3 regions of the Allorhizobium sp. DMC15 genome follow, and region 3 is predicted to be linked to each of the others. Evidence: predicted binding sites of a transcription regulator. Region 3 holds the regulator's gene; each other region holds the start of a gene.

Region 1 (6,982 bases), on a different contig from region 3:
CCCGAGTTCCAGAAGACCGGCCAATCCGCCGGTCATGCCGATCAGCGTAAAGGTTCGGATACCGGCCGTGCGGGCTCCTTCGGGTTCGGCACGCTCGCGCCAATGGCGCTCGACCCCGACGGCCGCACCGATCGCGATTGCCAGGCCCAGTCTTTGGAAGACATCGACGAGATCCATGAGCGCCGCCCTCCCCGGACGCGACGTCGACCCGTGCTGCCAACTCAGCTCCGGCGGAACCGGTTGGCGCGATCGATTGCCTGCTTCTGCTGCTCTTCGTTCAGTCCGAGATAGAAATCTTCAAGCGTTGGATCCTTCAGCCCGGCCCGTCGCGACAACACGTACCACTTCGCGGCCTCCACCGGATTGGGCGCCGTGCCAAGCGCATTGATATAGACATGCGCCAACCGGTTCTGCGCCACCACATTGCCGCGCTTGGCGGCAATCGACAGCCAGCGATAGCCCCCCTCATAGTCTCGCGGACCGTTGATCCCGTTGACGAGCCACAGCCCCATATCGAGCTGCGCTGTATCGAAACCGGCCTTGGCGGCGCGCTCCATCCATTCGCGCGTCCGCTGCTTCTTTTCCGGCGGCACCTCCTTCAGGGCCGTATAGACCTGAGCCAGCGCATACTGCGCATCGGCGATACCCTGTTCAGCAGCCTTCTCGTAATAGGGCATGGCGAGTTCCAGCCCGCGGACGCCGGGATTCTGCGAGACGAGGATCTGCGCCCAGTTGAACTGCGCCGATCCGTTGCCACCGTCGGCGGCCTTTTTCATGTAATCGTCGGCCTTGGCCTTGTCGCGTTCGACCTCACGCCCTTCCATGAGAAGAAGGGCGTATTTGAACATGGCAGAGGTGTCTCCGCCCTGCGCGGCCTGGGCATACCAGAAGGCAGCGCCTTTTGTGTCCCGCTTTACCCCGAGCCCTCGTGACATGATCTCGGCAAGCAGGGTCTGTGCCGCCGGGTCGCCCAGTTGGGCGCGCGGAAGGGCCTTATCGACGGCCGTCAGAAACAGCCCGCGCTGAAAGGCACCGTAAGCCTCATCCGGCTCTCCGTTGAACGGCTTCTCCGCCGGCAGGTCCGGCAGAGGGGCGCCCATGCGCAGGTAGATGTTGATGCCCTGCAGCTCTTCGCTCTTTGTCCCCGCTGTGACCTTCCCGCCCTTGACGAGCGGCGGATCCGCTTTCCCGGCATTGCGATCAAGCTTGGTGGCATCGCCACCGGCGCTGTCGTCCCGCTTGCCGCGATCGATGTCGCCCGCATCGGAAGGATTGGCCGGCTGGATGGCCGGTGCGTCACCGATCTCGACACCATCCTCGCTCTCCTGAGCCATCGCGGGCAGGCCCGAAGCCAGGCTGGCTCCGATGAGAACGGCAAGAATCAGGCTGCGGGAGGTCAAAGATTGGCGCATGCCGCGGTTCAATCCGCAAACCGTGGCGCTTTTTCGTCAAGCTCCGCATTCACCCGTGCAACGATCGCGGCCGCATTGGCCGGATCCTCGAAGACCGCCTTGCCAAGCGCTACGAATTCGACGCCGGCTTCGGCCACAACGACCGCCGATGACGGGTCCGTGCCACCCATGACGATCGCCGGGATCTCGATCATCGCCGACCACCATTCGCCGAGCGCGACGTTTTTCGTATGCGCCTCTGGCTTGATGTCGCCGTCCAGCTTGCCGAAGAAGACATAGTCCGGCTGAGTTTCGCCGATTTCCAGCGCATGGTGCCGGTCCATCGCATTGCCACCGCCGACGATCAGCTTTGGCTGGTGTTTCTCCACCGCTTCGGCCAGTGCTTCCGCATTCCCGGTGATGTGCAGACCATCTGCCTTCACCCGCCCTGCGACCCGGCTGTTGTCGACCACGAGAGCGGCAGCGCCGGCCTCCTGGATCACCGGCACCAGAAGCTCTGCATGTTTCTGGAACTCACCGTCGTCGAGCCCGTATTGCGGGATGATGACTGAGGCCACGTCCCCACCCCGCAGAGCATTGGCCACCGTCTCGGCGCGCAGAGCCGGATCGGCGATCTCGGGGACGATGAGCACGAGGCGGCAGCGGTCTTCAGTCATGCAGCGATATCCGTTTGCGGGACATTTCCACGACGGTGGAATTCGTCCTCGTTTTATCTAGACAAATCCGATAGACCGCTCTTCCGAAAGGATCAACCGATCAATGCTGACAGACCTGAACTTCTATGCCGTCGCTATTCCCGCTGTCGCACTGGTCGGCCTGTCCAAGGGTGGGCTGGGTGGCGCATTTGCCCTGATCGGCGTGCCCCTGCTGGCAATCGCCGTGCCGCCGATGCAGGCGGCCGCGATCTTCCTGCCGATCCTGCTGGTCATGGACGCCGTGGCGCTCTGGGCCTGGCGCAGGCACAACAACCGGGCAACGCTCTTCGTTATGCTTCCCGGCGCCATCATCGGCATCATCCTCGGCTGGGCGACTTCGACGCTCGTCTCGCCGAATGCCATGCGCCTGGTCCTCGGGGGCATCTCGCTCATCTTTGCACTGCGCTACTTTATCGAAAGTTATGCGGCACGAGACGGCGGAGAAAAGCCTCCAGCGCCCGAACGGCCGATTGCCGGTTCCTTCTGGGGGGCGCTTGCCGGCTATTCCAGTTTTGTCGCCCATGCCGGTGGCCCGCCTTTTCAGGTCTACACCTTGCCGCTGAAGCTCGACCCGAAAACCTATACCGGCATGTCGACCCGCTTCTTCGCCATTCTCAATGCGATCAAGGTGATCCCGTATTTCGCCCTGGGCGAGCTCGACAGCACCAATTTGAGCCTGTCCGCGGTCCTTTTGCCCGTCGCACTGGTCTCCACCCTGATCGGCGCGAAAGTGGTCCACTACATGAAGCCGAAGATCTTTTACCCGCTGATGTATGGCATGGTCTTGATCGCAGGGGCGAAGCTCTTCTACGACGGCGGCACAGGCCTGCTCGGTCCTTGACCGGGCGCTTGCTGCACCGCACATCGCGCTTGCCGGAGACCGGCCTTTGACATAACGTTTCGCCATGACGAACGCGGACCCTTTCATGGCGATCGCAGACCCGAACCGGCGGCACATCCTTGAGGATTTGCGCCGGGGGCCGAAGACCGTGAACGATCTGGCAAGCCGCCTGCCCATCAGCCGCCCCGCCGTTTCGCAGCATCTGAAGGCCCTGCTCGACGCCGGCCTGGTCGAAGTCAACGCCGAGGGTACCCGCCGCTTCTACAGCGTTCGCCGACCCGGTTTCGACCGGATGAACATCTGGCTCGACCAGTTCTGGACCTGATAGTGATCTCCGCACAGCCCTGAAGCCAAAGAAAAGCCCCGAAGTCCTTGGGAACTCCGGGGCGGGGGAATGTTTCTGGCTGCTTCAAGAATACATCGGGATCTTCGGGGGCCTCGGGGGCAATTGGATCCCGGCGCAGCCGGTCTGGAAGGTTAGTGGCGCGTAGACGCCTTCAGGCGTTCCATTTCATCCTTGAGGCGCAGTTTCAGACGCTTGAGTTCGGCGATCTGACGGTCGTCGACGGAGGGGGATGCGAGCGCGTCATGGAGCTGGTCTTCCAGTGCACCATGCTTCTTCTGCAGCGAGTCAAGATGAGCCTGTATGGTCATTTGATACGTCCTTCCTTGTCGCCTACCTCCAGCCCTCATCCGCTGGAGTTTCAGGCTTTGCGAAAGTAATGTGACACGAGAAATGCGGTTTGTCGAAGGCGATTTCGTGATTTCGACCCCCGAAAATCAGGGACAAGGATAACTTCCCGTTACCGGTATTTGATGATAGGAGCTTGCGCGAATCCAACGGCCATTCTTTAACGATGGGCCACAGGGCGAAGATGGGGAACAAGATGGCCGATCAGGAACAGGCTGACATCCGGCTCTCGCTGGCGCGGCTTCGCCAGGAGCATGAAGACTATGACGCGGCGATCAACGCGATGATCACAACCGGTTGCGACGCCCTCAGAATCCAGCGCATGAAGAAGAAGAAATTGTCCATCAAGGACAAGATCACAGCGCTGGAAGACCAGATCATCCCCGATATCATCGCCTGAGCCGGAAGGACCAAGCATGGCTGCCGACTGCCCGCCCGTCGCCATTATCATGGGAAGCCAGTCCGACTGGGAAACCATGAAGAATGCCGCCGATACCCTCGACGCACTCGGCGTTTCCTACGAGGCACGCATCGTTTCGGCACATCGCACGCCTGACCGGATGTACGCCTTTGCCAAGGGCGCCCGTGACGAAGGCTTCCAGGTGATCATCGCCGGTGCCGGCGGGGCCGCTCATCTGCCTGGCATGGTGGCCTCCCTCTCGCCCCTGCCCGTCTTTGGCGTACCGGTCCAGTCAAAATCCATGTCCGGACTCGACAGCCTCTATTCCATCGTCCAGATGCCGGCCGGCATTCCTGTCGGCACGCTGGCCATCGGACGCGCCGGTGCGGTGAACGCCGCCCTGATGGCCGCTCGCGTGCTGGCGCTTCATGACGACGAACTGGCCGACCGCCTGGACGAGTGGATCGCCCGCCAGGCAGGATCGGTCGCCGACTACCCGATGGACGAAACTCCATGACAGTGCACACGGTCGGCATCATTGGCGGCGGCCAGCTCGGCCGCATGTTGGCCATGGCAGCAGCGCGGCTGAATTTCCGCACGATCATCTTGGAACCGCAGGCTGACAGTCCCGCAGCCCAAGTGGCCAACCGTCAGATTACCGCAGCTTACGACGACCCGGCAGCACTGGTCGAACTCGCGAGCCTCTGCGACGTCGTCACCTACGAGTTCGAAAACGTACCCGTTTCGGCGGCCGAACATCTGGCAAAGAGCGTCCCCGTCTATCCGCCACCAAAGGCGCTGGAAGTCGCTCAGGATCGCTTGACTGAAAAGCGCTTTCTCAACGCCTCCGGTATCGAGACGGCCCGCTTCCACGCCGTGAACAGCCAGGCCGACCTTGAGACAGCCCTCGCCGATTTCGGCGGCGAAGGCGTGTTGAAGACCTGCAGGCTGGGTTACGATGGCAAGGGGCAGAAGGTCTTCCGCAAAGGCGACTCGGCAGGTGGCGCCTTTGAGGCCCTCGGTTCCGTGCCGCTGATTCTCGAAAGCTTCGTGCCGTTCGTCCGCGAGGTCTCGATCATCGCTGCCCGCGGCATCGACGGCCAGGTGCGCTGCTACGACCCGACAGAGAACGTCCACCGGAACGGCATTCTGCACACCTCGACCCAGCCTGCCGCGATCACGCCGGAAACGGCGACGGCAGCCCGGGCCGCCGCGACGAAGCTGCTAGACGGCCTTGGTTATGTCGGCGTCGTCGGCATGGAGTTCTTCGTGCTCGAAGACGGCCATCTGATTGCCAACGAGATCGCGCCGCGCGTCCACAATTCCGGCCACTGGACGGAAGCCGCCTGCATCGTCTCACAGTTCGAACAGCACATCCGCGCGGTAACCGGCCTGCCCTTGGGCGATCCCGTCCGCCACTCCGACTGCGTGATGACGAATCTGATCGGCCACGACATCGATTCTGTCCCGACCTGGCTCGCCAAGCCCAATGTGCTTGTCCATCTCTACGGCAAGACGGAAGCCCGTCCCGGCCGAAAGATGGGGCATGTGACGGAAATCCTGCCTTTCCGCGATTGATATGCCGGGTTTTTTAGCCGTTTCGGCGAGGCAAATGCCGCCGGACCGGTTGACAGGCAGGCCCTCCTCGGGCTAATTGCCGCCAACTCTTCAGGGGCGCGCCCAGCGGCGCGCTTTTGATTGTTTGAAGACAGTGGGTGAATGACACATTCCCCGACAATCGTTGTGGACCAGAAAAATGAAGATCAAGAACTCGCTGAAAGCGCTTAAGGCCCGTCATCGCGACAACCGTCTGGTTCGCCGCAAGGGCCGCATCTACATCATCAACAAGCAGAACCCGCGCTTCAAGGCTCGCCAGGGCTGAGACTTTCGGGATCCTTAGGGATCCCGGCGCGATGTGACTGCCGCCGGCAACGGCGTGTTGATACCGAAGATTTGAGTTTGAAAGACGGCGCTGAGGGACTACCTTCCCTTCATGCGCCGTTTTTCTTTGCGACTCGCTTCAAGCCTTCTGCTTCTCTCATCCGCGCTATCTTCCGGCAACGCGGCAGCGCAGGCGCTCGATCAGCAGATGCTGCAGCAGCCCATGCCTGGGCAGCCAGTGCCAGATCAGGCCCTGCCCGATCGGCCCCAGCAGCCAATGCCGGCGCCCCCTGCCCCAACCGTGACGCCGCCGGCTGAGGCCGCCATAGAACGGGTACCGCTGGCTCCGCCGAAAGCGCAGAGCATCGACGACATGCTGGCGCAACTGAAGCGTGAGCGTGATCCTCAGGCTGCCCGTATTCTTGCGAATTCCACCATGGCAGCCTGGAGTGAGTCGCACAGCCCGACCGTCGACCTCCTGATGCAATGGTCTGCAAAAGCGGCTGCCGAGAAGCGCAATTCTGCAGCGCTCGACTTTATCGACCAGGCCATCACGCTGAAGCCCGATTTTGTCGGCGCCTGGAACCAGCGCGCCACGTTGCATTTCACCATGGGCAACTACAAGAAGTCCGTCTCGGACATCGAGCGCGTGCTGAAGCTGGAGCCGCGCCATTTCGGTGCACTTGCGGGGCTTGCCGGCATCCTGACAGAGCGCGGCAGCAAACAGGCAGCCCTGCATGCCTGGGAGCGATATCTCGACATCTACCCGGCAGACCGCGAGGCCCAGGAAATCGTCTCGAAACTCTCCGAAGAGCTGGCCGGTCAGCGAACGTGAAGACACTGGCCGACCTGGCCTAGGCCACAGACGCGTGATGCATCGACGATTGGCTTGGGCCTATTCAGCCCTTCAAGCCCTCAAGGCCCGCCACGGTCCGCGTTATCGCGACTTCGATCACCTCGCAAACCGCGATGCCCTCCACCACGAAGGGATCGTCGGCGACATAGGCTTCGATTTGATGACGTTCACCATCGGCCAGGATGACGCCACCGGTGCGCGGGGTT
Region 2 (6,982 bases), on a different contig from region 3:
TGATGATCGAGGTCATCCCCTGCTTGCGGAATTCCATCAGCAGGGTGAGCAGGGCGTCGGAATCCGTCTCGTTGAGCGAAGCGGTCGGTTCGTCCAGGATCAGCAGACGAACCTTCTTCGACAGAGCCTTGGCGATTTCGACCAGCTGCTGCTTGCCGACGCCAATATCGGTGATGCGGGTCGAGGGGCTGTCCTTCAGACCAACCTTCGCCAGCAGCTCTTTCGTCCGCGCAAAGGTCTGTGGCCACTGAATGACGCCGCTATTGGCGATTTCGTTGCCGAGGAAAATGTTCTCGGCGATCGACAGGAGTGGCACGAGGGCCAATTCCTGGTGGATGATGATAATGCCGAGCTCTTCGCTGTTCGAAATGGTGCTGAAGCGGCGGACTTCGCCATCATAGAAGATGTCGCCGTCATAGGTTCCGGCAGGATAGACGCCGCTGAGCACCTTCATCAGGGTCGACTTGCCGGCGCCGTTCTCGCCGACGAGCGCGTGGATTTCGCCCTCGCGCACCTTGAAGCTGACATTGTCCAGCGCTTTCACGCCCGGAAATGTCTTTGTGATGCCGCGCATCTCGAGAATGATGTTGTCCATGGGCAGAATTCCGGCAATCTTCGGCGACACAGTCAAGCCAAAGACGCGAGCTCCTTCAATGCGTATAGAAAATGGGTCCGCGATGACTCGCGGACCCGAGAGCGATCCTGAGGATCAGTTGTCGATCTGGTCGGCCGTGTAGTAGCCGGCGCCAACGAGAACGTCCTTGGCATTGGCCTTGTCGACAGCAACCGGCTTCAGCAGGAACGACGGAACGACCTTCACACCGTTGTTGTAGGTCTTTTCGTCGTTGATCTCGGGGGTCTTGCCACCCATGATCGCGTCAACCATCGAAACGGCAACCTTCGCCAGTTCGCGGGTGTCCTTGAAGACAGTCGAGTACTGTTCGTCAGCCAGGATCGACTTGACGGACGGCAGTTCAGCGTCCTGACCGGTGACAACCGGCATGGTCATGTCGCCAGAACCGTAACCAACGCCCTTCAGAGCCGACAGGATGCCGATGGACAGGCCGTCATACGGGGACAGAGCGCCGTGCAGCTTGTCTTCGGTGTAGGTCGAGGAGAGCAGGTTTTCCATGCGAGCCTGGGCAACAGTGCCGTCCCAACGCAGCGTACCGACCTGGTCCATGCCCATCTGGCCGGACTTGATGACGATGTCGCCGCTGTCGATCAGGGGCTGCAGGACCGACATTGCGCCGTCATAGAAGAAGAAGGCGTTGTTGTCGTCCGGCGAACCGCCGAAGAGTTCGACGTTCCACGGCTTAGTGTCCGGGAACTTGGCCTTGAGGCCGTCTACGAGGCTGGTTGCCTGGAGCACGCCAACCTGGAAGTTGTCGAAGGTGGCGTAGTAGTCGACATTGCCCGAATCGCGGATCAGGCGGTCGTATGCGATGACCTTGACGCCAGCATCGGCGGCCTTCTGCAGGATGTCGGAGAGGGTCGTGCCGTCGATGGCGCCGATGACGAGAACCTTGGCACCCTTGGTGACCATGTTTTCGATCTGGGCGAGCTGGTTCGGAATATCGTCGTCAGCGAACTGAAGGTCCGGCGTATAGCCAGCTTCCTTGAACAGCTTTTCCATGGTCTCGCCGTCGGAGATCCAGCGGGTCGAGGTCTTGGTCGGCATGGAAATGCCAACGACGCCCTTGTCCTGTGCGTAGGCGAAGGGTGTAAAGGATGCGATACCGATTGCAAAAGATGCAATCAGGGCTCCAAGTTTCTTCATGGTAACCTCCCTGGTCATACCGTGCGAGGCCAAGCTCCTCCTGGCACTCGCTGAAAAACAAGAACGAGCGGCTGACACAGCAGCCCCAGCTCCGTTGGGACTCTTATCGCGCCCCATATACCGATCAAATGATTATTTTGACTTTCTGCATACCGTAGTTGATATATCGTTGATGGCAGAGAACCACATTTACAGACTGCAGCCCAAACATTTCAGCCTCGTCAACTCGATTGCCGAGCTTGGCCAATTAAGTCTTGCCGCTCAATCACTTGCACTCACACAGCCTGCAGCTTCCCGCATGTTGGGCGAGATAGAGCGCTATGTCGGCTCTCCGATCTTCGTGCGGACACCGAAGGGCATGGAGCCGACGGCGGTGGGCAGCGCCTTGATCCGGCGGGCTCAAAACGTGCTGGAGGAAATCCGCGAAGCGGCACGCGAGGTCGATGCGATTCGCCGAGGCCTGACGGGCAAAGTGCGCGTTGGGGCCGTGACCGGCGGTGCGGTCGGATATGTGGTGCCAGCCATCAAGGCCCTGAAGGCGGAAGCAGCCACGGTCGACATTCACGTCGATGTCGCCTCAAGCAGCGAAATGATCCGCGACCTCTTGTCTGGCCAATACGATTTCGTCTTGGGGCGTGTCCCGCCGGGCATCGATGCGCGACAGTTCCATGTGGAGGGCGCGACGATGGAGGAGGTCGAGATCGTCGTCCACCGCACGCATCCTCTTGCCAATGTCGATCGTCTCAATGTCTCCGACATGGCCCATTTCCCCTGGGTCATGCAGGCGCCGGGAACGCCACTGCGTCACGCGGTGGAGAGCGTCTTCATTGAGGAAGGCGCGCCGATCCCGCGCAACATCGTCAATACGACCTCTTTGCTGGTGATGATCGCCATGCTCGCGTCTTCCAACGCGATTGCGCCGATGTCGCGTGAGGTGTCGGATCTTCTCTGTCGACAAACGCCGGTCGGTGACCTGTGTACGTTGAAGCTCGACACGCCCATCGTCGTCACGCCCTACCACCTCATCACCGTCAACGGCAAAAGGCTGTCGCCGATTGCCGCCCGGTTGCGAGATCTTCTGCTGAGCCGCTTCCTCAACCGCGCTCGCTGACCAAAAGACGATGTTCGTGCGCGGCTCGTAAGCTTGCTATTTCGGCCATGTCAGGCACACTGTCATGTGTCCGTCATGAATGAATGTTCGAGGAGCATTGATGACCGAGCAGACTGAAGGGCAGCGCCATGAAGCTGATGGTGCCGACAAGAGCTCAACAAGCGTGGTCGACCTGGGTATCTATCGGCAGTCTCTCGATCCCCTCCCGGTCACCTTCCATCGTCGTGAACTCGATGCCATCCTCTGGGTGTATGGTCGCATGGTTGGTGAAGGCGATTGGCGGGACTACGCGATCGACCACCTCAAGGACAAAGCGGTTTTCTCCGTCTTCAAGCGTGCGGGCGACTATCCGCTCTATCGCATCGAAAAGAACCCCAAGCTCGCAGCAAAGCAGGGGGCTTTTTCGGTTGTGGCGACCGACGGTCGAACCCTCAAGCGTGGCCATGATCTGAAGCAGGTTTTGAAGGTCTTCGACAAGGCCCTCAAGGCGATCGAATGAGTCAGCCAAGCGTTCCGGGATAGTTCGACAGGTCGGGCTTGGTGGTCTGTGCTTCGCCCAGCGGCCGCTGCATAAAGATCGTGTCGAGCCAGATGCCATGCTTGAAGCCCGTTCCGTCGAGTCGGCCTGCGAGTGAGAAGCCGCAGGAACGGTGGACCGCGACCGAGGCTTCGCTTGCGCCACCAACCACGGCGACCATCTGACGAAAGCCAAGCGCCTCGCAGCGTGAGACAAGCGCAGCCAGCAGGCTCTTGCCGACCCCCAGGCCACGCGCGGTCTTGGCAACGTAGATCGAGTCCTCCACCAACCACCGGTAAGCTGGCCTGGTGCGGAACGCGGAGGCATAGGCGTAACCGAGGAGCGAACCGGTCTCGTCGATCGCCGCGATATAGGGATAACCCTTGCCCGTTATCGCCGTGTAACGGGCCGTCATCTCATCGAGACCGGGTGGATCGAGTTCGTAGCTTGCCGTCCCTGTCAAAACGGCGTCTGCATAGATTGCGGTGGCCGCTGGCAGATCATCGGTGGTGAGGTCGCGAATGGCAGGCGGCATGCAGAACTCCGGTGAAGACCGCGTCTTGTTCCACGGGTGCGTTGCCTCGGCAAGCCTGGAACATGTCATTGCGACACATCCGGGGCGGCAATTGGCCACTGGCCGATGCACTGTCGGCGCGTTTTCGTCTTTCCCGCCATGGGCGCGGCTTGACTCGCGCACAAAACCTTGTAATCCCTCGCCGCGAAGAGGAATTCGGTTCATGCACGCTTTCGGGCAGTCCTTCGAGGTCTCAAACCACCTGCAGCAGCCTGCTGCCGGTGGCGCATGCATTTCTCTCGTATCCACGACCACGGCCAAAACGACGACGAAAACCGTCTGACGTCTTCGGCCACCGCTCTCTCCCCGGCACGGCCGGGGACAAGGAAGATTGCGCACCCGTCGCAGGCTTCCTCCTCACCATCCGCGGAGAGACAGAAAGAGAGCATTGACATGGGTTTCAAGATTGCAGTCGTAGGCGCTACCGGCAATGTCGGCCGCGAAATGCTGAACATCCTCTCCGAACGCGGCTTTCCGGCTTCGGAAGTTGTCGCACTGGCGTCCGCCCGTTCGCAGGGCACCGAAGTCTCCTTCGGCGACAAGGTTCTCAAGGTTCAGAACCTGGAGCACTATGATTTCTCGACGACCGACATTTGCCTGATGTCCGCCGGCGGCACTATCTCGCAGAAGTGGTCGCCGAAGATCGGCGCCCAGGGTTGCGTCGTGATCGACAATTCGTCGGCCTGGCGCTACGACGCCGACGTGCCGCTGATCGTTCCGGAAGTCAATCCGGACGCCGTGGTCGACTTCAAGAAGCGTAACATCATCGCGAACCCGAATTGCTCGACCGCTCAGCTCGTTGTGGCGCTGAAGCCCCTGCATGACTTTGCCAAGATCAAGCGTGTCGTCGTCTCGACCTACCAGTCGGTGTCCGGTGCCGGCAAGGAAGGCATGGACGAACTCTTCACCCAGACGCGCGCCGTCTTCGTCGCCGATCCGGTGGAAGCCAAGAAGTTCACCAAGCGCATCGCTTTCAACGTCATTCCGCACATCGATAGCTTCATGGAAGACGGCTATACGAAGGAAGAGTGGAAGGTTCTCGCCGAGACCAAGAAGATGCTCGATCCGAAGATCAAGGTGACCTGCACCGCTGTGCGCGTTCCGGTCTTCATCGGCCATTCGGAATCGGTCAACATCGAGTTCGAGAACGAAATCACGGCCGATCAGGCCCGCGACATCCTGCGCGATGCACCGGGCTGCCTCGTCATCGACAAGCAGGAAAACGGCGGCTACATCACCCCGGTCGAATGCGCCGGTGAAGATGCGACTTACATCTCGCGCATCCGCGAAGACGCCACGGTCGAGAACGGTCTCAACATGTGGGTCGTCTCGGACAACCTGCGCAAGGGTGCCGCTCTCAATGCCATCCAGATTGCGGAATTGCTTCTGAACCGCGGGCTGATTACACCGCGCAACGCCGCCAACTGATCACATCCGCTTGCCGCCCGGCGATCAGCCGGGCGGGAGTTCCCTGTCTCATAGGAATGTGATCCATTTTGAAGCTCGGGTGCGGCTTCATTAGGGGTTGATTGATGACAGGATCATGTTTCGCTGCCATGGTGCGCCCCAAAGAAACAGTCAATGACGAGGCCTGAATGCGTCTGAACTTTACATTGTCCGCAGCACTGATTTCAGTGGTGTCCGTATTCGCCGGAACGGGTTCGGCGTTGGCTGCCGCCTGCAGCAACACATCCGCCGGGTTCGAGCAGTGGGCCGCAGCTTTCAAGGAGCAGGCTGTAGGTTCCGGGCTCAGCCCCAGGACGTTGGACAAGGTGTTCAGCTCCATCAATTACAGCCGCAGCACCATCAGTGCCGACCGTGGTCAGAAGAGCTTCAAGCTGTCTTTCGACCAGTTCATGCAGAAGCGTGGCGGACAGACGATCATCAATCGCGGCAAGGGCATGAAGAAGAGCAATGCCGCGCTATTCGCCAAGATCGAGCGTCAGTATGGGGTCCCCGCCGGCCCGCTGATCGCGATCTGGGGCATGGAAACCGGCTTCGGTTCCTTCCTCGGCAAAGAGCACACGCTTTCGGCCGTTGCGACGCTGGCTTTCGATTGCCGCCGCAGCGAGTTCTTCACCGACCAGTTCTATGCCGCTCTTGAACTCGTGCAGGCTGGCAATCTCGACATCAACGCCAAGGGCGCCGCTCACGGTGAAATCGGCCAGACGCAATTCCTGCCGCGCAACGTCGTGCGTTATGGCGTCGATGGTGACGGTGATGGTCATATCGATCTGGTTCGTTCGAGAGCCGATGCTCTGGCCTCGACGGCCAATTTCCTCAAGGGCCATGGCTGGCAGGCGGGTGCAGGCTATCAGCAGGGCGAACCGAATTTCGCGGCGATTCAGGGTTGGAACGCTGCGACCGTCTATCAGCAGGCTATCGCCTATATCGGTGCGCGCATCGACGCGGAATGACTTGACGCTGGCGCGGCAAACATCTGTCGCGCCGGCCTTTTTCCGAGTTATCTTCCGAGCGTGTTTGCAAAGGCTGGCGGACCGGAGCCGGTTGGTACTTCAGGCCGTTTCTTGCCCGTCCAGACGAATGAAGTCCCGGGTCTGCGGATCCATCAGCCAGAGTTCGCCGTTGCTGATGTCGAACCAGGCGCCGTGAATGCGCAGCTTGCCGCGTTCTTCAAGGATCTTCACGCAGGGGAAGGTCCGCAAGTTGCTGATCGAATTGCGGATCGATATCCGCTCCAGCGCTGTCTGACGCTCAACGGCCGTCATGACCGAATTACCCTGAATTTGCTCGGCGGCCGGGGCGACGAGGTTCATCCATTTGCCGATGAAGTCACCCGGCGAAAGCGGTTCGGCGTTCGGATCCAGCGCCGCGCTGATACCCCCGCAACGCCCGTGCCCCATGACAATGATGTCTTTCACACGAAGCGCCTGCACGGCAAACTCCAGGGCAGCCGACGTGGAATGATACTGACCATCCGGCTCATAGGGCGGCACCATGTTGGCCACGTTGCGTACGACGAACAGTTCACCCGGGTCG
Region 3 (6,982 bases):
CCCCGCACGATCGGGCGGTATGCATCCGCCATGGCCCGACGGCGGGTAGCGCTGGTCCAGGCATGATACTGGCTCTTCAGGCTGTTCAGCAGGACGGCGGGTGTCCAGATGGCCGCAGGTTCGACCGGGTCAGCGGGCGCGGTCAGTGCGCCTTTCGCCGGAGATTTACGAGCATGCAATCCCATCGTCATCCTCAAACCAGGTCTGAAGACAGAGTAAGGGAAGCCTATTTAGAATACATGAATGGCCCGATATCCCCGGCACACGGCATGCCGAGGACAAGCGGCAGCGGCGCGAATGCGCCGGCTGCGGGGAACCACATTACACCGGCGTGAACTCGTCCGGCGCGTAGTGGTAGCTGGTCGAGCAGAACTCGCAGGTGACGGTGACCCGACCGTCCTCTGTGCTGGAGTCGATCTCCTCGGCTGAGAAGCCCTGCAGCACACCCTTGATCTTGTCACGCGAGCAATTGCAGCGATCCAGCACCGCCTGCGCAGGGAAGGCGCGCACACCGCGTTCGTGGAACAGCCGGAACAGCAAGCGTTCAACACCCACCTGCGGATCGGTCAGCTCGTCGGCATCAATCGTGTCGACCAGCATGCGCGCTTCTTCCCAGGCCTCGTCGCCATGCAGTTCGGCGTCGCGGTCGTCACCGTCCCCGCCATGCAAATCCGGATGCCGCATGCGTTCCGGCGCTTCCGGCAGGAACTGCGCGATCAGGCCACCGGCGCGCCAGGTCCGGCGCGGTTTGCCGTTCTCGTCGCGGTCAAAGAGTTCGGCAGCCCCCAGGCGCACCCGCGTCGGGATCTGCTCCGACTGACGGAAATAGACGCCGGCAATATCCTCCAACGACGTTCCGTCGAGCGGCACGATGCCCTGATAAGGCTGCATGAAGGAGCCCTGATCGATGGTGAAGGCGAGCACGCCGGTGCCCAGCAACTGTTCCGGCGACGAGCGGCCGGCGGCAACGGCGTCGGCCAGCGCCTGTTCGTCGAAGCGGGCATAGGCGCGGACGTTTTCCGGCGTGGTGAAATCGGCAACCAGCAGGTCGACCGGACCATCTCCCTTGGTCTGTACCGTGAACTTGCCCTCGAACTTCAGCGAGGTGCCGATCAGGACGGTCAGCACAATGGCTTCCGCAAGCAGACGCGCGACCGGCTGCGGATAGGCGTGGCGGTCGAGAATGGTGTTGATCAGCGGCCCGAGCTGGACGGCGCGACCACGCACGTCGAGCCCTTCGACCTGAAAAGGCACCACGCTATCGTCACCGGCGAAACCGAATTCGCCGAGTTCTGCTTGTCTATTCGACATGAATGTACTCCTGGCGTAGGAACGCCCACTCGCAGGGCCTGAGCAGCCCGATCAGAAAGCGCACAGATGGGATCACCTGCGCCAAAGGTCAAGACATCGCCCTGCCCGCTTGCCCCGCGCCTCAGATGGCGCCGAGGCACCAGGCGAGAATGGACTTCTGCGCGTGGAGGCGATTTTCCGCCTCGTCGAAGACCACCGACTGGGCGCCGTCGATCACCTCGTCCGTTACTTCTTCGCCGCGATGGGCCGGCAGGCAGTGGAGGAAGAGCGCCTCGTCCTTGGCCTTCTTCATCAACTCGGCATTGACCTGGAACGGCTGAAAGACGTTGTGCCCGCGCGCCTTGTGCTCCTGGTTCATCGACACCCAGGTGTCCGTGATCACCGCGTCGGCGCCGGCAACGGCACGGTCGGCATCATGGCAGAGCATGATCTCGCCGCCATTGTTGCGAGCCCAGTTGAGAATCTTGTCATCAGGCTCGGAGCCCAGCGGCACGGCCATGTTCATCTTGTAACCGAAGCGAGCAGAGCCCTCGACCAGCGAATGCAGGACATTGTTGCCGTCACCCGTCCAGGCGAGCGTCTTGCCGGCGATCGGGCCACGATGTTCCTCGACCGTCAGAATGTCTGCCATGATCTGGCAGGGGTGGGTGAGGTCGGTAAGCGCATTGATAACCGGCACGGTCGCATGCTCGGCCAGTTCCAGCAAACGTGAATGGTCCGTGGTGCGGATCATGATCGCATCGACATAGCGCGAAAGCACCTTGGCGGTATCGCCGATGGTTTCGGCGCGGCCGAGCTGCATTTCGGTACCCGACAGGAACAGTGTCTCGCCACCCAACTGACGCATGCCGACATCGAAGGACACGCGGGTACGGGTGGATGGCTTCTCGAAGATCATCGCCAGCATCTTGCCGGCAAGCGGCTTGTCGGCGTTGCCGGCCTTGGTCGCCTGCTTGCGGCTGCGCGCGTCGTCCAGCATGTGACGCAGGTCCTGCGCTGAAACGGCGGAGAGATCGAGGAAATGCTTCGGGGATGCCATGAGTTTTACCTGTCTTGACCTTACGCGGTTACTGCGGTCTTGGCCCGGATCTGTTCCGCGGCGCGCTCGATGCGGGCGATGCCCTCGCGGGCCTCGGCGGCGCTGACCGTGAGCGGCGGCAGCAGGCGGATGACGTTATCGCCGGCGGGAACGCCAAGCAGATGCTCGTCCCGCATCGCCATCAGTAGCTCGGTGTTGGGCACCTTAGCCTTCATGCCGAGCATCAGGCCTTCACCGCGGACCTCCTCAATGACATCGGGATAGCGATCGCTGAGCGACGCCAGCCCCTGACGGAAGACAAGCGCCACATCCCGGACATGGTCGAGGAAGCCCTCGGCCAGCACGACGTCGAGCACGGCATTGCCGACCGCCATGGCGAGCGGGTTGCCGCCATAGGTGGAGCCGTGGGTGCCGGGCTTCATGCCGTAGGCGGCCTCTTCGGTCGCCAGGCAGGCGCCAACCGGGAAACCGCCGCCGATGCCCTTGGCCACCGCCATTAGGTCGGGCGTGATGCCGGCCCATTCATGGGCAAACAGCTTGCCGGTCCGGCCGACGCCGCACTGCACTTCATCGAGGATCAAAAGCAGACCGTGCTCATCGCAAATCGCGCGCAGGGCCTTCAGCATCTCGACCGGGATCGGCCGGATGCCACCTTCCCCCTGCACGGGCTCGACCAGGATACCGGCCGTCGCTTCGGTGATGGCGGCCTTGACGGCATCGAGATCACCGAACGGGACCTGGTCAAAGCCGGGCGCCTTGGGACCGAAACCTTCCAGATACTTTTCCTGGCCACCCGCCGCGATCGTCGCGATGGTGCGTCCGTGGAAAGCGCCTTCCATCGTGATGATGTGGAACTTCTCCGGATGCCCCTTGGCGAAATGGTAGCGGCGAGCGGTCTTGATCGCGCATTCCAGCGCCTCGGCACCCGAATTGGTGAAGAAGACGCGGTCGGCGAAGGTGACGTCCGTCAGGCGCTTGGCCAGCTTCTCCTGACCCGGCACTTCATAGAGGTTCGACAGGTGCCAGACCTTGTCAGCCTGGTCCTTGAGTGCGCCGACCACATGCGGGTTACCATGGCCGACCGAAGTCACGGCGACACCGGCTGCAAAATCGAGATAGCGCTCACCGGTCTCGGTGATCAGCCACACGCCCTCGCCTCGCTCGAAACGCAGGGGCGCCCGATTGTAGGTCTGATAGAGCGGCGTAGCGTCTGCCATGGCGATTGCATTCCTTCTGCATGCCCGTGCTTTCGACGGGACCGAGCCCGGCGGGCCCGAAACAATTAAAAATGCCGCCTTGCGGCGGCGTCGGCACTATCTGCATTTAACCCTGCAATGTCAACGAAACTTGCGGGATCTCGGCGGTCCGGCACAAAATCCGGCTTTCGACGCACGCGAGTGCCGGAAGGCGATTCCACCTGTTGCATACTTGACTCACTCGGGAAGCAAGTTGGGGAAAACCGGAAAATCGATTCCAGATGATTCCGGCGACTCTTGTCACAGAGTCGGCCGACCTCTAGGTTAAATTTCATTAAGAGATTGCATGCGGCGGAAGTGATCACCGACAGTTACGAGGCGGTTTTGTTTCGAATTCGTTCGAAGCAACGGTGACGGATTCTGCCATGACACACGCGAGCGGCGGAGAAGTATGGCATGAATTGGACTGATGAGCGGGTTGAAAAACTCAAGCGTCTCTGGGCCGAAGGCCTGAGCGCAAGCCAGATTGCAGCACAGTTGGGTGGCGTAAGTCGAAACGCGGTGATTGGTAAAGTGCACCGGCTGAACCTGCCTGGTCGTGCGAAGGCCGGCGGCAGCTCCTCAGCAGCGCGTCCTGCCAAGCGCACCGCCGCACCCCAGCGTCCGGCGAACTTCCAGGCTCGCCCGGCAGCAACCGCTACCCGGACCGTGACACGTGCGGCCGGCGCGACCCTTCTCAAGGAAGAGATCGAGGTCGAGACCTTCCAGGAAGTCGAAGTCAGCCGTCCGCTGAACGTCGTCGTGCCGATCTCGCGCCGCCTGGCGCTGACGGAGCTCACTGAGCGCACCTGCAAGTGGCCGATCGGCGATCCGATGAAGGACGATTTCCATTTTTGTGGTTGCGAAATCAGCGACGCCTCGCCCTATTGCACCTATCATGCGAAGCTCGCCTACCAGCCGGTCAGCGACCGCCGCAAGGCCGCTCGTTAAGACGAGCGGACGATCACACAGATTTTGGATGGGTCCTTCGGGGCCCGTTTTCTTTGGGCCATGCGCCAAACGAAAGGGCCGCAACGGATGATCCGTGCGGCCCTTTCGTTTGCGTCAAGTGATTGAAGCTTCAGGCTTCCATTGAATAACCCGCACCTCGAACGGTCCGGATGACATCCTGCATGTTGGAGAAATTCAGCGCCTTGCGCAGCCGCCCGACATGCACGTCGACGGTGCGTTCGTCGACATAGATGTCGTGGCCCCAGACGCCGTCGAGCAGTTGCGAGCGCGAGAACACCCGGCCGGGCGAGGTCATCAGGAATTCCAGGAGGCGGAACTCGGTCGGGCCGAGACGGACTTCGCGGCTCTTGCGATGGACGCGGTGGGTTTCCCGGTCGAGCTCGATGTCACCACAGCGCAGGACACTCGACAGCACTTCCGGCTTGGCCCGACGCAGCATCGCCTTGACGCGCGCCATCAGTTCCGGTGTCGAGAAGGGCTTGACGACATAGTCGTCGGCGCCGGTCGCAAGACCCCTGACCCGTTCGCTTTCCTCGCCCCGTGCCGTCAGCATGATGATCGGCAGGCGCTCCGTTTCCGGCCGGACGCGCAGGCGGCGGCACAGCTCAATGCCCGAGACGCCCGGCAGCATCCAGTCGAGGATCAGCAGGTCCGGCACCCGTTCCTGCAGACGGATCTCGGCCTCGTCGCCGCGCAGGATCGTTTCGACCTCATATCCTTCCGATTCCAGATTGTAGCGCAGGAGGACGCTCAGCGCCTCCTCGTCTTCCACCACGGCAATCTTCGGCTGCATCAGACCATCACCTCGCTGTGGCCAAGGCTCATTCGGTGATCGCACCGACGGAAGACGTCAGGTCTTCCTTCGGCCGTTCGCCTTCCGGCGGCGCACCTGTTGTCATGTAGTAGATGGTCTCGGCGATGTTGGTCGCGTGGTCGCCGATGCGCTCGATGTTCTTGGCGCAGAAGAGAAGATGCGTGCAGCTGGTGATGTTGCGCGGATCTTCCATCATGTAGGTCAACAATTCGCGGAACAGCGAGGTGTAGATCGCATCGATCTCCTCGTCGCGGTCGCGGATCGACTTGGCCTTTTCGGCAGAGCGGGTCGTGTAGACGTCGAGCACTTCCTTGAGCTGGGCAAGGGCCAGATCGGACAGATGCTCGAGGCCGCGGGCGAGCTTGCGCGGAACGCCCGTCGCCTGGATGGCCACAACGCGCTTGGAGTTGCTCTTGCCGAGATCGCCGACGCGTTCGAGGTCGGAGGCAATGCGCAGGGCGCCGATGATTTCACGAAGGTCGGAGGCGACCGGCTGACGCTTGGCGATGGTGACAACGGCCTTCTCGCCGATTTCCTTCTCCATCGAGTCCATGATGACGTCGTCGGAGATCACCTTCTGTGCAAGGGCGGCGTCGGAATTGACCAGCGAGCGCACGCTTTCGGCGACCATCTGTTCCGCCAGACCGCCCATCTCGGAGATGCGGCGCATCAGAAATTTCAGTTCCTCGTCGAAGGCCGAATAGATGTGTGAGGAAGCCATAAGCCAGATCCTTGATTGTAAAGAGAGCCAGGGTATGCGCTGAGATCGCTCAGCCGAAGCGGCCCATGATGTAGTCTTGCGTGCGCTGATCGTCCGGGTTGGTGAACATCTTGTCCGTGTCGTTTTCTTCGACGAGTTCGCCCAGATGGAACATGGCCGTGCGCTGGGAGACGCGGGCGGCCTGCTGCATCGAGTGGGTGACGATCACGATCGTGTAGTTCTCGCGCAGTTCGTGGATCAGTTCCTCGACTTTGGCGGTCGCGATCGGATCGAGTGCCGAGCAGGGTTCGTCCATGAGGATGACTTCCGGGCTGACGGCGACGGCACGGGCGATGCAGAGACGCTGCTGCTGGCCACCGGAAAGACCGGTACCGGCCGCATCCAGGCGATCCTTGACTTCGTTCCAGAGGCCGGCCTTCTGCAGGGCGGTCGAAACGATCTCGTCGAGATCGGCCTTGTTCTTGGCCAGGCCATGGATGCGCGGACCGTAGGCGACGTTCTCGTAGATCGACTTCGGGAACGGGTTCGGCTTCTGGAAGACCATGCCCACCTTGGCGCGCAGCTGCACCGGATCGACCTTGGCGTCGTAGATGTTTTCGGCATCGATCAGGATGTTGCCCTCGACGCGGCAGCTGGCGATCGTGTCGTTCATCCGGTTGATGCAGCGCAGGAAGGTCGACTTGCCGCAGCCCGATGGGCCGATAAAGGCGGTCACCGAGCGCGGACGGATCTCGATGTTCACGTCGCGCAGGGCCTGCTTCTCGCCGTAGTAAACCTGCACGTCGCGTGCGGTAATCTTGGATTCAGTCATTGTCGGTGCTTTCGTCGTCGTCATCTTTGTCGAGAGATTGTTCATCATCATACACCCCCTTACCAACGGCGCTCAAAGC

Evidence for each region. Region 3 encodes PhoB, which activates phosphate uptake and scavenging genes when phosphate is short. Its sites were predicted from a motif close to TGTCATNNANCTGTCAT; they were not measured.
Region 1: a site for PhoB is predicted at 3,662-3,678, ahead of ACT53S_RS11540 (DUF465 domain-containing protein). Genes of this name have one in related genera too.
Region 2: a site for PhoB is predicted at 2,952-2,968, ahead of ACT53S_RS18760 (DUF2794 domain-containing protein). Genes of this name have one in related genera too.

The regions. Positions count from the first base shown of each region.
Region 1 is NZ_JBQUZB010000002.1:609,229-616,210, forward strand. Features, by position in the region: gene ACT53S_RS11515 (MgtC/SapB family protein) at 1-177, opposite strand, end outside; gene ACT53S_RS11520 (tetratricopeptide repeat protein) at 222-1,412, opposite strand; gene ACT53S_RS11525 (thiamine phosphate synthase) at 1,421-2,068, opposite strand; gene ACT53S_RS11530 (sulfite exporter TauE/SafE family protein) at 2,172-2,948, shown strand; gene ACT53S_RS11535 (metalloregulator ArsR/SmtB family transcription factor) at 3,013-3,273, shown strand; gene ACT53S_RS11540 (DUF465 domain-containing protein) at 3,426-3,602, opposite strand; gene ACT53S_RS11545 (DUF465 domain-containing protein) at 3,836-4,039, shown strand; gene purE (5-(carboxyamino)imidazole ribonucleotide mutase) at 4,056-4,556, shown strand; gene ACT53S_RS11555 (5-(carboxyamino)imidazole ribonucleotide synthase) at 4,553-5,617, shown strand; gene ykgO (type B 50S ribosomal protein L36) at 5,796-5,921, shown strand; gene ACT53S_RS11565 (tetratricopeptide repeat protein) at 6,033-6,755, shown strand; gene ACT53S_RS11570 (YciI family protein) at 6,820-6,982, opposite strand, start outside.
Region 2 is NZ_JBQUZB010000004.1:227,279-234,260, forward strand. Features, by position in the region: gene mmsA (multiple monosaccharide ABC transporter ATP-binding protein) at 1-595, opposite strand, end outside; gene chvE (multiple monosaccharide ABC transporter substrate-binding protein) at 710-1,780, opposite strand; gene ACT53S_RS18755 (LysR family transcriptional regulator) at 1,953-2,891, shown strand; gene ACT53S_RS18760 (DUF2794 domain-containing protein) at 2,992-3,390, shown strand; gene ACT53S_RS18765 (GNAT family N-acetyltransferase) at 3,392-3,943, opposite strand; gene ACT53S_RS18770 (aspartate-semialdehyde dehydrogenase) at 4,376-5,410, shown strand; gene ACT53S_RS18775 (hypothetical protein) at 5,385-5,768, opposite strand; gene ACT53S_RS18780 (lytic murein transglycosylase) at 5,650-6,399, shown strand; gene ACT53S_RS18785 (carbonic anhydrase) at 6,499-6,982, opposite strand, start outside.
Region 3 is NZ_JBQUZB010000001.1:428,769-435,750, reverse strand. Features, by position in the region: gene ACT53S_RS02140 (putative bifunctional diguanylate cyclase/phosphodiesterase) at 1-185, opposite strand, end outside; gene ACT53S_RS02135 (Hsp33 family molecular chaperone) at 322-1,311, opposite strand; gene argF (ornithine carbamoyltransferase) at 1,433-2,350, opposite strand; gene ACT53S_RS02125 (acetylornithine transaminase) at 2,371-3,567, opposite strand; gene ACT53S_RS02120 (GcrA family cell cycle regulator) at 4,003-4,536, shown strand; gene phoB (phosphate regulon transcriptional regulator PhoB) at 4,667-5,350, opposite strand; gene phoU (phosphate signaling complex protein PhoU) at 5,379-6,092, opposite strand; gene pstB (phosphate ABC transporter ATP-binding protein PstB) at 6,142-6,927, opposite strand; gene pstA (phosphate ABC transporter permease PstA) at 6,963-6,982, opposite strand, start outside.